Regions from separate parts of the Thermochromatium tepidum ATCC 43061 genome, predicted to be linked through region 2. Evidence: predicted binding sites of a transcription regulator. Region 2 holds the regulator's gene; each other region holds the start of a gene.
The links. Region 2 encodes FliA, which starts transcription of late flagellar genes. Its sites were predicted from a motif close to GCTAAAGTTNNNNNNNNNNCNGCCGATA; they were not measured.
Positions count from the first base shown of each region.

Region 1: E6P07_RS09970 (methyl-accepting chemotaxis protein) is a predicted target of FliA. The motif match lies at 2,463-2,490, and genes of this name have one in related genera.
Region 3: flgM (flagellar biosynthesis anti-sigma factor FlgM) is a predicted target of FliA. The motif match lies at 2,323-2,350, and genes of this name have one in related genera.

Region 1 is NZ_CP039268.1:2,165,792-2,169,464, reverse strand. It holds gene E6P07_RS09980 (esterase family protein) at 108-836, shown strand; gene E6P07_RS09975 (CHAD domain-containing protein) at 969-1,883, opposite strand; gene E6P07_RS09970 (methyl-accepting chemotaxis protein) at 1,912-2,460, opposite strand; gene E6P07_RS09965 (RNA-guided endonuclease InsQ/TnpB family protein) at 2,623-3,673, shown strand, end outside.
Region 2 is NZ_CP039268.1:2,417,535-2,421,207, reverse strand. It holds gene flhA (flagellar biosynthesis protein FlhA) at 1-33, shown strand, start outside; gene flhF (flagellar biosynthesis GTPase FlhF) at 68-1,351, shown strand; gene E6P07_RS11150 (MinD/ParA family protein) at 1,338-2,168, shown strand; gene E6P07_RS11145 (RNA polymerase sigma factor FliA) at 2,168-2,917, shown strand; gene cheY (chemotaxis response regulator CheY) at 2,967-3,347, shown strand; gene E6P07_RS11135 (protein phosphatase CheZ) at 3,352-3,673, shown strand, end outside.
Region 3 is NZ_CP039268.1:1,865,209-1,868,881, forward strand. It holds gene E6P07_RS08445 (CheR family methyltransferase) at 1-400, opposite strand, end outside; gene E6P07_RS08450 (chemotaxis protein) at 416-1,339, opposite strand; gene flgA (flagellar basal body P-ring formation chaperone FlgA) at 1,526-2,278, shown strand; gene flgM (flagellar biosynthesis anti-sigma factor FlgM) at 2,388-2,696, shown strand; gene E6P07_RS08465 (flagella synthesis protein FlgN) at 2,693-3,205, shown strand; gene fliK (flagellar hook-length control protein FliK) at 3,222-3,673, shown strand, end outside.

The DNA.
Region 1 (3,673 bases), 250 kb from region 2:
GCCGGGATCTGACCTCATCCAGCCGGACGGGCGGTCACCCGATCGCAACCATGGTTCGCTAGCATTCCCCGCCGCGCTATCACTCAGGATGCCTCAGAGGGGCGGTCATGAATCGCGAGTATCACCGTTGGTATAGCCATCGGCTGGGTCGGGACATGGAACTGCTGATCTTCGGCCATGCCGGGGCCAAGGTGCTGGTCTTTCCGACCCGGGATGGGCGCTTCTATGAATACGAGGATCTGCGCCTGGTAGAATCGGTGCGCCACAAGATCGAGGCCGGCCAGCTCCAGCTCTACTGCGTCGATAGCATCGATTGGGAGTCGCTCTATTGTTTCTGGTGTCATCCCGCCGATCGCATCCGGCGCCATCAGGCCTTCGAGGAGTACGTCCTAAACGAGGTGCTGCCGTTGATGGCGCTGAAGAACCCGCACCCCTGCACCATCGCCCACGGGTGCAGCCTGGGCGCCTATCACGCCGTCAACATCGCCTTCCGTCATCCGCATCTCTTTCACAAGGTCGCCGCATTCTCGGGCCGCTATGACCTGACGCTCAACGTCGAGCACTTCCGCGATCTCTTCGATGGCTATCGCGACGATCTCATCTATTTCCACACGCCCGTGCATTATCTGCCGGGCCTTGGCTGCCCGAATCGGCTGGCGGCGCTCCGTCGGATGGATATCGTCCTGGTGATCGGACGGGAGGATCCCTTCCTCGACAACAATCGCTATCTAAGCCGGATTCTGTGGGACAAGGGGATCTGGCATGCGTTGCACGAATGGGATGGTCGCGCCCATCAGGGCTATCACTGGCGGCGGATGGCGCCGCTCTATCTTTAGGGAAACGCTGAATAGATCGCGTGCCTCTCAATCGCGGCTGAAGCCGCTCCTACGAAATCGATAAGTTGCAGGAGAGGATTTGGCCACGAATGGAATCAATCAGCGTTTCCTCAAGGCGCGCCGGCCAGGGTGTCACCATGGCCGCTCGCTGCGCCGAAACTCGCGCCACCGCTCCTCGAAGTCCTTCAGGAGATCGTAAGCCTGATGAGTACGCCAGCCGATCAGGGCACCCGCATAGCGGATGACCTCGCGGTCGGATTCCTCTGCGAGCAGATCGGCAAGTAGCTCGGATGTGACCGCCACGTCGTTGAGTGCGCCCAAGAGGTCCTGGAGCCCTTTCAGGCGATCGATGAAGTCGTCGAGCCCCGGGACGATGGGGGCGAAGAACTCGGCGGCATACCGCAGTTTCTTGCATTCGATGCGCAATAGATGCATCTGCCTCGGATCGTCGCGATCCACGCCCAGTCCTGCCTCCAACACATGGTGCATGAGCCGATCCAAGCGCTTGCGCGCATAGTGCGCGATCGAGCGCGCGAGCCTGTGACGCTCCCGCGGCGATAGCTCGGCCCGGGTCCAGGCCGCCTGTCCGAACCAGTCTGGAAAGTCCAGCTTGAAGGCCAAGTAGCGTTCGCTGTCGAGCATCGCACGTACCGACTCATAGGCCAGTGCCCGCCGTTGCCTCGCGAGCGCCTCCAACCGCTCGCCGCCGCTCAGTGGCAGCCGGTGGCGGACGGACGCCAGACCCTCGTCGATGAAGACATCCAGATCCCGCGCCGGACCGAGCTGGTTGGCGATCCAGCGCAGTTCATCGCTCCAGGGTTGGCTGACGGTCTTGGGCACCGCGGTACGGAAGGCCGACAGGGCGGCGCGCATCCGTCGCGAGCTGACCCGCATCTGATGCACGCCCTCGGTGTTGTCCCAGGTACGCGCCTGATCCTCCCAGGACAGCATGACCTGGAAATCGTGGCACAGGATCTCGGCCAGTGCCTCGCTCACCGTCAGCCCCGCATGCAGGGGGACCCAAGTCTTGGTCTTACGCTGTTGCATGGGGTCTCTCGCGATTCCAACACTGGATTCAGTTTAGCCGGAAGTAGGCCACCTGTTCGCGGAGGGCCCGGGAGAGGTCGCTGAGGCGTTCTCCCTGTCCGAATCCCAATTCAGCCGCCTGGGCATGATCCTGGGCCAGGGCCGCGATCTGATCGATGGCCACGGCGATCTCCTCGGCCATGCGGCTCTGCTCCTCGGCGGCGGCGGCGATCTGATGGGTCGTAGTGGTCAGGGCCACCACCGCCTCGGCAAAGGCATCTAGGTTTTGGACCGCCTGGCCATAGTGATCGACGCTTTGCTGGGCGCGGTCGCGATTGGTCTGGATCACCTCGACCGCGGAGCGGGAGCTCTTTCTGAGCGCCTCGATCAGGGCCTCGATCTCGGCGATCGAGCGCTGGGTACGCTGGGCGAGCTGACGCACCTCGTCGGCGACCACGGCAAAACCGCGCCCCTGCTCGCCGGCACGGGCGGCCTCGATCGAGGCGTTTAGGGCCAGCAGATTGGTCTGATCGGCGATCTCGCGGATCACCCCAAGCACCTTGCCCATGGATTGGCTCTGCTCAGCCAGACCCAGCACGGCCTCAGCCGCCTGATCGATCTCTTGAGCGAGGGCCCGACCAGCTTCGTTAATAGTTTAACTTTTTTGCGAGAATGTTGTAATATCTACATGTCCGCAAGATGGTCAGCATCCAAGAGGCCGCCGAGTTCTTGGGGGTGTGTCCTCTGTGGAGGCCGCACAGTGCTGATTGCCCACCGCATCGCGCTCGATCCGAACAACGTGCAGGCGACGTATTTCGCTCGCGCCGCTGGCACAGCCCGCTCTGCCTACAACTGGGCGCTGGCCGAGTGGAAGCGCCAGTACGAGGCATGGAAAGCCGACCCTAGCCTGCCCAAGCCTTCGCAGCAGTCATTGCGCCGCCAGTTGAACGCCATCAAGCGCGAGCAGTTCCCTTGGATGCTCGAAGTCACGAAGAATGCGCCGCAGATGGCTATCATCCAGTTAGGTCAGGCGTTCCAGAACTTCTTCGCCGGTCGTGCCCGCTATCCGCAGTTTCGCAAGAAGGGCGTGCACGACCGCTTCACGCTCACCAACGACCAGTTCGACATCGACGGCTGCCGCATTCGCATCCCCCATCTGGGCTGGGTACGCATGCGCGAGTCGTTGCGTTTTGCTGGCAAGCTCATGTCGGCCACCGTCTCCCGTGTGGCCGACCGCTGGTTCGTCAGCATCACCGTGGACACGCCCGACACCTCGCACCTGCCCAAGGCCGAAAACCAAGGCGCGGCAGGCGTCGATCTGGGCGTGTCAGCACTCGCAACGCTCTCGACGGGAGAGACCATCCCAGGTCCAAAACCCCACAAGGCGCTGCTGGACCGATTGCGCAGGCTCTCGCGCAGCCTGAGTCGCAAGCAAAAAGGCTCGGCCAACCGCAAGAAGGCTAGGGCCAGACTGGCAAAGCTGCACGCCAGGATCGCCAACATCCGCTCGGATGCGCTGCACAAGCTCACCACCAACCTCACGCGCCGGTTTCATACCATCTGCATCGAGAACCTGAACGTGCGCGGCATGATGAAGAACCGCCATCTGGCGCGATCCATCGCCGACATGGGATTCTTCGAGTTCCGTCGGCAGTTGGAATACAAGGCGGCGATGCGCGGCGGCGTCGTGGTGGTGGCCGATCGCTTCTTTGCGAGCAGCAAGACGTGCTCGGCGTGTGGGCACAAGCTCGACGATTTGCCGCTGTCGGTGCGTGAGTGGACGTGTCCGGATTGCGGAAGTATCCACGATC
Region 2 (3,673 bases):
GTGGCCACCGTGGGCAAGAGCGACAACACCTAGGCACGGGCCTGATCGAGTAACGGGAGTTTGAGCGATGAATGTACGGCGCTATCAGGCAAAGAACATGCAGGACGCCATGCGCCAGGTGCGTGAACAACAGGGACCGGATGCCGTGATCCTGTCGAGCCGTCGCGTTGACGGACTGCTGGAGGTGGTGGCGGCGACCGAGGTCCCGTCCGAACAGACCGCACAGACGCGCCCCGGCGTGCCTCGCGCGGCGCGCCCGAGCGTCGCCGATTCCGAACTGGCCGCGATGCGCCGTGAACTGCGCGATCTGCGCGCCCTGCTGGCACAACAGCAGGGTCTGAGCGAACGCGATCAATGGGCCGTGCGTCATCCGCTCGCCGCCGGGATCGCTGAGCGGCTCGTCGAGTGTGGATTCGACGACACGCTCGTGCGTTCGCTCGTCGGCGGCATCCAGGAGGAGCAGACGCCCGAGGAGGCCTGGGGCCGTCTGCGCGCACGACTTTCAGCCTCGATCGCAAGTGTGTCGCCCAATGTACTGGAGCACGGCGGCGTGCTGGCGCTCGTTGGTCCAACAGGCGCGGGCAAGACCACAACCCTGTGTCGGCTCGCCCTACGTCGCATCCGGCGTCTGGGTGCAGACTCAGTGACACTGGTCACGCTCGACCGTCAGCGCATCGGCGCACACAGGCAGCTCCAGGTCTTTGGCCAGATGGCCGGCGTGCCTGTCATGCTACTGGAGAGCGAACGCGATCTCATCGGTCTGGCCGGTCGCTGCGCCAGCGGTCATCTCATTCTGGTCGACACCGCCGGGCGTTCGGCGCGCGACGCGGCCGAGCACAAGCCCTTTGCCCAGATTCGTCACCTGGTCGAGGTCGAGACCTGGCTGGTGATCCCGGCGACCCATCAGGCCAGTGTGCTGCGTCAGGTGCTTCGGGCCTTTCAAGGCTGCGAGCCCTCGGCCTTGGTGCTGACCAAGATCGACGAGGCCGAACGGTTCGGCGAGATCCTCTCAGTGCTGCTGGAACAGCAGCTGGGTCTGGTCTTCCAGAGCGACGGACAGCGCATCGAGGAAGACTTCCATCCGGCCGACACGGCGCATCTGACGCGCCTAGCGCTGGGCGAGCCGAGTCCACGACTCCAGCCAGCGGTGCAGATGGCCGCGGCATCCGCACCCGCCGGGATCGAGGCTCACTGGTTTGCGCCGCGCGACGAGTCCGAGCCTCCTTCCAGACCCTCAGCGTCCAAGACCCCAGCCGCACGGACGCTCGGTCCCCAGTGCGTCACGACACGCGACAGCCTCGTGTTGGAGTCCGTAGTCCCCTTCAGGAAATCCATGCATGCAGCCTACTAGGAACCGGCCTTTTCAGAGTATCGCCATCTCCAGCGGCAAGGGTGGTGTCGGCAAGACCAATGTCGCGGTCAATCTGTCCGTGGCCCTGGCCCGGCTGGGACGCAACGTCATGCTCTTTGACGCCGATCTGGGTCTGGCCAATGCCGACCTGATGTTAGGATTACGCCCGACCAAGACCCTGCACGACCTGGTCGCCGGGCGCGTCGAGCGCCTGGAGGATGTCCTGATCCAGGGTCCGGACGGCTTGCTGCTGGTACCCTCGGCCTCGGGGATCGCGTCCATGGCCAACCTGAGCCCGGCAGAACATCTAGGGTTGATCCGCGCCTTCAGCAGCTACGATAAACCCCTCGACATCCTGGTCGTCGACACCGCCGCTGGTGTCCATGACTCGGTCACGAGTTTCTGCAAGGCCGTGCAGCAGGTGTTCGTGGTGGTCTGTGACGAACCGGCCTCCTTGACAGACGCCTATGCGCTGATCAAGGTTCTCCATCAGGAGCACGGGGTGCGTCGTTTTCGGATCATCTGCAATATGCTGCGCGACAGCGAGTCTGGCCAGCGTTTGATGCGCAAACTCTCGTCTGTCTGCGCCAACTATTTGCCGGACGTGGTGCTGGAGCCGGCCGCCATGATCCCTGTGGACGACAAGCTGCGTCTGGCGGTGCAGAGACGTCAGCCGGTGGTCAGCCTCTATCCGGGCAGTCCGTCCGGTCGCGTCTTCAGCGATCTAGCGCGCCGGATCGATGCAGGGCGCGTTGGGGTGACCGATGTCGGTGGCATTGGCTTCTTTGTTGAGCGTCTATTGCAACAAGGCGTCTGATGATCCGGAGTCGCTCTCGGACTGGATATGCGAGCGCCGGTGAGGAGACGGCGCGGCTGGTGTCCGAGCATGTCGACTTGGTGCGGCGCATCGCGCATCATTTGATGGCGCGTCTGCCGGCCTCGGTTCAGGTCGAGGACCTGATACAGTCCGGCATGGTTGGTCTGATCGAGGCCGCGCGCCAGTTCCAGTCGGGGCAGGGCGCGAACTTCGCCACCTATGCCGGTATCCGGATCCGGGGGGCCATGATCGACGAGTTGAGACGCGCCGACTGGACCCCGCGCTCTGTGCATCGCAACAGCCGGCGCATCGCCGAGGCGATTCGCCAGATCGAGGCGCGTGAGGGGCGCTCAGCCAATGATCGCGAGATCGCCGAGGCACTGGGTGTCACACTCGACGACTATCATGGCATGTTGCAGGATAGTGCCAGTTGCCAGATCCTGGGGTTGGAGGATCTGTTCGGCGATGACGCCGACAGCGACCGCCTGCTGCCGGGTGGGGGCGCCACGCCGACCGAACAGCTGGAGCGTGAGGAGTTCGCGGCTGCCCTGGCCGAGGCGCTGGCTGACTTGCCGGAACGCGAGCGTTTGGTACTCGCGCTCTATTATGACGAAGAACTCAATCTGCGCGAGATCGGCGCTATCCTCGACGTCACCGAATCGCGCGTGAGCCAGATTCGCAGTCAGGCCCTGCATCGTCTGCGGGGCCGTTTGAGCGACTGGATCCAAGTAGGGCGACCGGACGCCTGAATTCTCAAACCAACACAGATTCCATGTGGAGCATGGCATGGACAAAGGCATGAAAATCCTCATCGTGGACGATTTCTCCACCATGAGACGCATCATCAAGAACCTGTTGCGCGATCTGGGTTTCAACAACACGGCAGAGGCCGACGATGGCAGCACCGCCTTGCCGATGCTCAAGGGGGGTGGCTTTGATTTTCTGATCACCGACTGGAACATGCCCAACATGGAAGGCATCGCGCTGCTCAAGGCCGTGCGCGCCGATCCCATGCTCAAGTCGCTGCCCGTGCTCATGGTCACGGCTGAGGCCAAGCGCGACCAGATCGTCGAGGCCGCCCAGGCCGGTGTCAACGGTTATATCGTCAAACCCTTTACAGCTGAGACCCTGAAGGAAAAGATCGACAAGATCTTCGAACGCATCGAGGCACAGGGATGAGTCGATGGATACCGATGAAGAACGCTTGAATCTCCATTTGGATCTGGCGCGGCAACTGGTCGAGTGCCTGGAGAAGGGGCAGCGCTCGGAGGCCGATGACATCATCCGGCAGCTGCGTCTGCCCTACGAGCGCGAGCTCTTCGAGGAGCTCGGCAAGCTTACGCGCGAACTCCACGAGGCCCTCAAAAGCTTCCGTGGTGACGCGCGTCTGATCGAACTGAGCCGCGACGAGATCCCGGACGCCAAGGAGCGCCTGAACTACGTCGTCTCCATGACTGAACAGGCGACTCATCGCACACTCAATGCGCTTGACGAGTCCATGCCCA
Region 3 (3,673 bases), 550 kb from region 2:
GCGAGGACTTGGGCGGAAAGCTCGCCTCCCACTCGGCGACCACCATGGCGATGCTGTAGGGCTCCTGACCGCTGGAGCAGGCCGCCGACCAGATGCGGATGGGTTTCTTGCGCGCCTCCAGTTCCGGCAACAGTGTGTGGCGCAGGATCTCAAACGGATAACCGTCCCGAAACCAGGAGGTCTCGTTGGTGGTCATGGCGTCGATGACGCGCGACTTGAGCGTCGGATCGCCAGACTGGCGCAATGCCCGCAATAGATCCTCGACCTTGCTGTACCCGAACTCACCGAGCAGACGCGACAGCCGGCTGGCGACGAGATACTGACGATTCTCGCCCAGCACCAGGCCGCAGCAGTCCGACAAGAAGCGAGCGAATTCGGCGTAATCCTGCGCGTCAATCACACATGGCCCCCATCATCAGGAATGACGCGCATATTTGAGCACGGTCGCGCCCAGCTCGTCCGGATCAAACTTGGCCAGGAAGTCATTGGCACCAGCACGCTTGACCATATCAATATTGAACTGACCGCTCAGTGAGGAATGCAGAATGACGCACAGATCCTTGAGCTTGGCATTTTCGCGGATCTTGCGGGTCAGGGTATAGCCGTCCATGCGCGGCATCTCGATGTCAGTGATCACCAGCTCGATCGAGTCTTTGACCCGGTCGGCGGCGGCCAGCTCCTCCAGATATTCGAGTGCCGCCTTGCCGTCGGCGCGGCTCTCGGTTCGAAATCCCAGCTCGCTGATCGAGCGCTCGATCTGCTTGCGCGCCACGAGTGAGTCATCCACGATCAGGATGTGTCTGTCATGCGGCACTTGCTTGGCCAGGGTCTGGATCTCGCCTGAGACATCGAGGTTCAGGTTGTTGATCTGCGCAAAGACCCGCTCGACGTCGATGATCTCGACCAGATGGCCATCCACCTCGGTGACGGCGACCAGATAGCTCTCACGCTCGGTGCCGCGCGGCGGCGGTTTGATCGTCTCCCAATTGAGATTGACGATACGGTCGACCGCCGAGACCCAGAATCCCTGCACCGAGCGGTTAAACTCGGTCACAATCACCTTGGCGTCGTTGTTTTGATCGACCGGCATGGGATCAAAGCCGATGGCACGCGCCAGATCGATCACCGAGACCGTGCGCCCGCGGATGTTGGCCACGCCGCAGACCATGGGGCTGGAGCCTGGAAGATGCCTCAGGGTCGGCTTGGCGATGACCTCCCGGACCTTGAAGACGTTGATGCCGAAGATCTGCTGACCACCGAGATAAAACAGCAATAGCTCCATGCGGTTCTGCCCGACCAGGCGGGTCCGCTGATCGATGTCATCGATAAATTGGCTCATCTCAACCACACCCTCTTGATTGTCACACGACAAGATCTCGTCCAGGCGCACTGGTGGCCAGTGTAGCAGTCAGGGAGCGGCTCGACGTACCCTGAACGGTAACCCTTTGTCCGCCAAGCGACCAGATCGAGGCGGCGCATTTCATGCATGATTTCAGTCAAATATGCCATGCGAGGAGTCGAAATCATGACAGCGACAACGCTCAGGACGACCAAACACTCAAATCCGACACGGGTGCACCTACCGTGCCTACTCGGGTACGCGCTGCTCGCCGCTGGATTCTGCCAGCCGACACTGGCCTCCGAGAGCGAATCCATCACGCGCATCCTAAACACGGCACGTCAATTTGCTGCGACCATGATCAAGGCGGCAGACGGTCAGGAGGTTGAGATCGAGATCGGCCAACTCGACAGCCGCTTGCAACTGACACGCTGTGCCCATCCACCGACTGCCCAGTTCGCCCCAGGGGCGCGCACCGAAGGCCAGACCACCATCAACGTCCGCTGTTCCGATCCCGTGAGCTGGTCGGTGTTCATCCCAGCACGGATCGAACGCCATGCCGAGGTCTTAGTCGTCGACCGCCCGATCGCGCGCCAGCAGGTGATTCAGCCCGAGGACATTCGCCTGGAGCGTCAAGCGGTCTCGGGACTCACCAATGGTTATTTCACCGAACCTGAGGCCGTGGTTGGGATGACCTCGCGCCGGCACCTGGTTCCCGGTCAGGTGCTCACCAGCGCCCATGTCACCCAGCGACGAGTCGTCAAACGTGGCCAGGAGGTGACGCTCTTCTCGGCGCGTCCCGGCCTAGTCGTGCGCATGAAGGGCATTGCCCTGGAAGACGGCGGCGAGGGCGCGCGCATCCGGGTGCGCAACAGCTCATCGAAACGTGTCGTCGAGGGCTATGTCGAGCCTTCCGGCGCAGTACGTGTCGGTTTATGATGGCACATGAGCGCCTCCGAACGACAACAAAGACACCGCCATGCACTACAGTTTTCCGCCCAATCGCCGATATTCATAGGCGTGTCCCAATCGACCCAGGATCCAGCCCATGGATATCAAGCTTCCTATTGGAAACAACCTGCGTACCGACGGACCGTCCGCCGGGAGCAAGCCGCGCGGTAGCACCCCCTCGGCGTCGGAACCGACCTTGACCAGTCCCAAGGGCGCGGTGGGCGAATCCGTGACACTCACCGAGACCGCCAAGACCCTGAGCGCCGTGCGCGGTGGCGCCCAGGATCCGCCCTTCAACAGTGTGCGCGTCGCCGAGATCAAAGCAGCCCTCGCCGAGGGGCGCTACGAGATCGACAGCCAGCGTCTGGCCCGGCGGATGCTCGAGTTCGAGGGGGCTTTCGCTTGAGCACCCAGGATACGCCCGCTCCAGGCGCGCACGCGGATGATCCAAAGGACTTCGCCGTCTCGCTGGATCGCGCCCTCGAGTGCATGCGCCGTCTTGAGGAACTGATGCTGGAGGAACTGCAGGCGATCGAGTCCAGGGATCCCGATCATCTCCAGCGGGTCGTCGATTCGAAGCGAGAGATCTTGGTTCGTCTGGAGAACGAGACCGTCCAGCAGAAATACTGGGTCGAGGCCGCTGGCTTTGGCTTCACACCCGCAGGTATCGAGCAATTCCTCCAGAAGCACGACCAGGCCGGCCAGCTTGGGGCACGCTGGTCGACCCTGCTCGAACACACCCGCCGTTGTAACCGACTCAACGCCGAGAATGCGCGTCTGATCGAACGTGACCAGCGGCGCGTGGCCATGATGCTACATCTGCTCAAGGGCGAGGACGCCAGTACAACCACCTATGATCCACGGGGCCGGACCGCTACGGGTGGTCGGCGCGGACGCACCCTCAGTCAGGCATGAGAGACTCGGGGTGCCCATGAGCGAACCCCTTGGCCTCCAGCCGTCCGGTGTCGCTGCAACCGCCACGGTTATCGGTAGGCGAGTGCAGTCCGCTGTTGCAAGCGAACTGATCGCCCGACTCCAGGTTGGGATGCAGGTCGAGCTCATTCCAACCCGATCCCTCGGCCCAGACCTGATCGAAGCGCAATTGCGTCCGCTCGTGGGATCGGCGACCTGGACCAATGACGTCCGTGTGCAATTGACCGCCGCCCTGCCGGCGAAGGCGCTCCAGGCCACCAGCGGCGAAGGGACGGCGGCCGGTACACCGCCACCCCTGCGCGCCGAGGTCGTCGCCACGGGTTCGACGCTCATCCTGAAGCTCCTTCCACCGGCGGATCGTTCGGTACCCACAACAGGTTCGAACCCAACGGCCTTGGCCGGCTCGCGTGAATGGCTCAGGCAGCAGTTCAGGCAGTACTGGCCCGAATC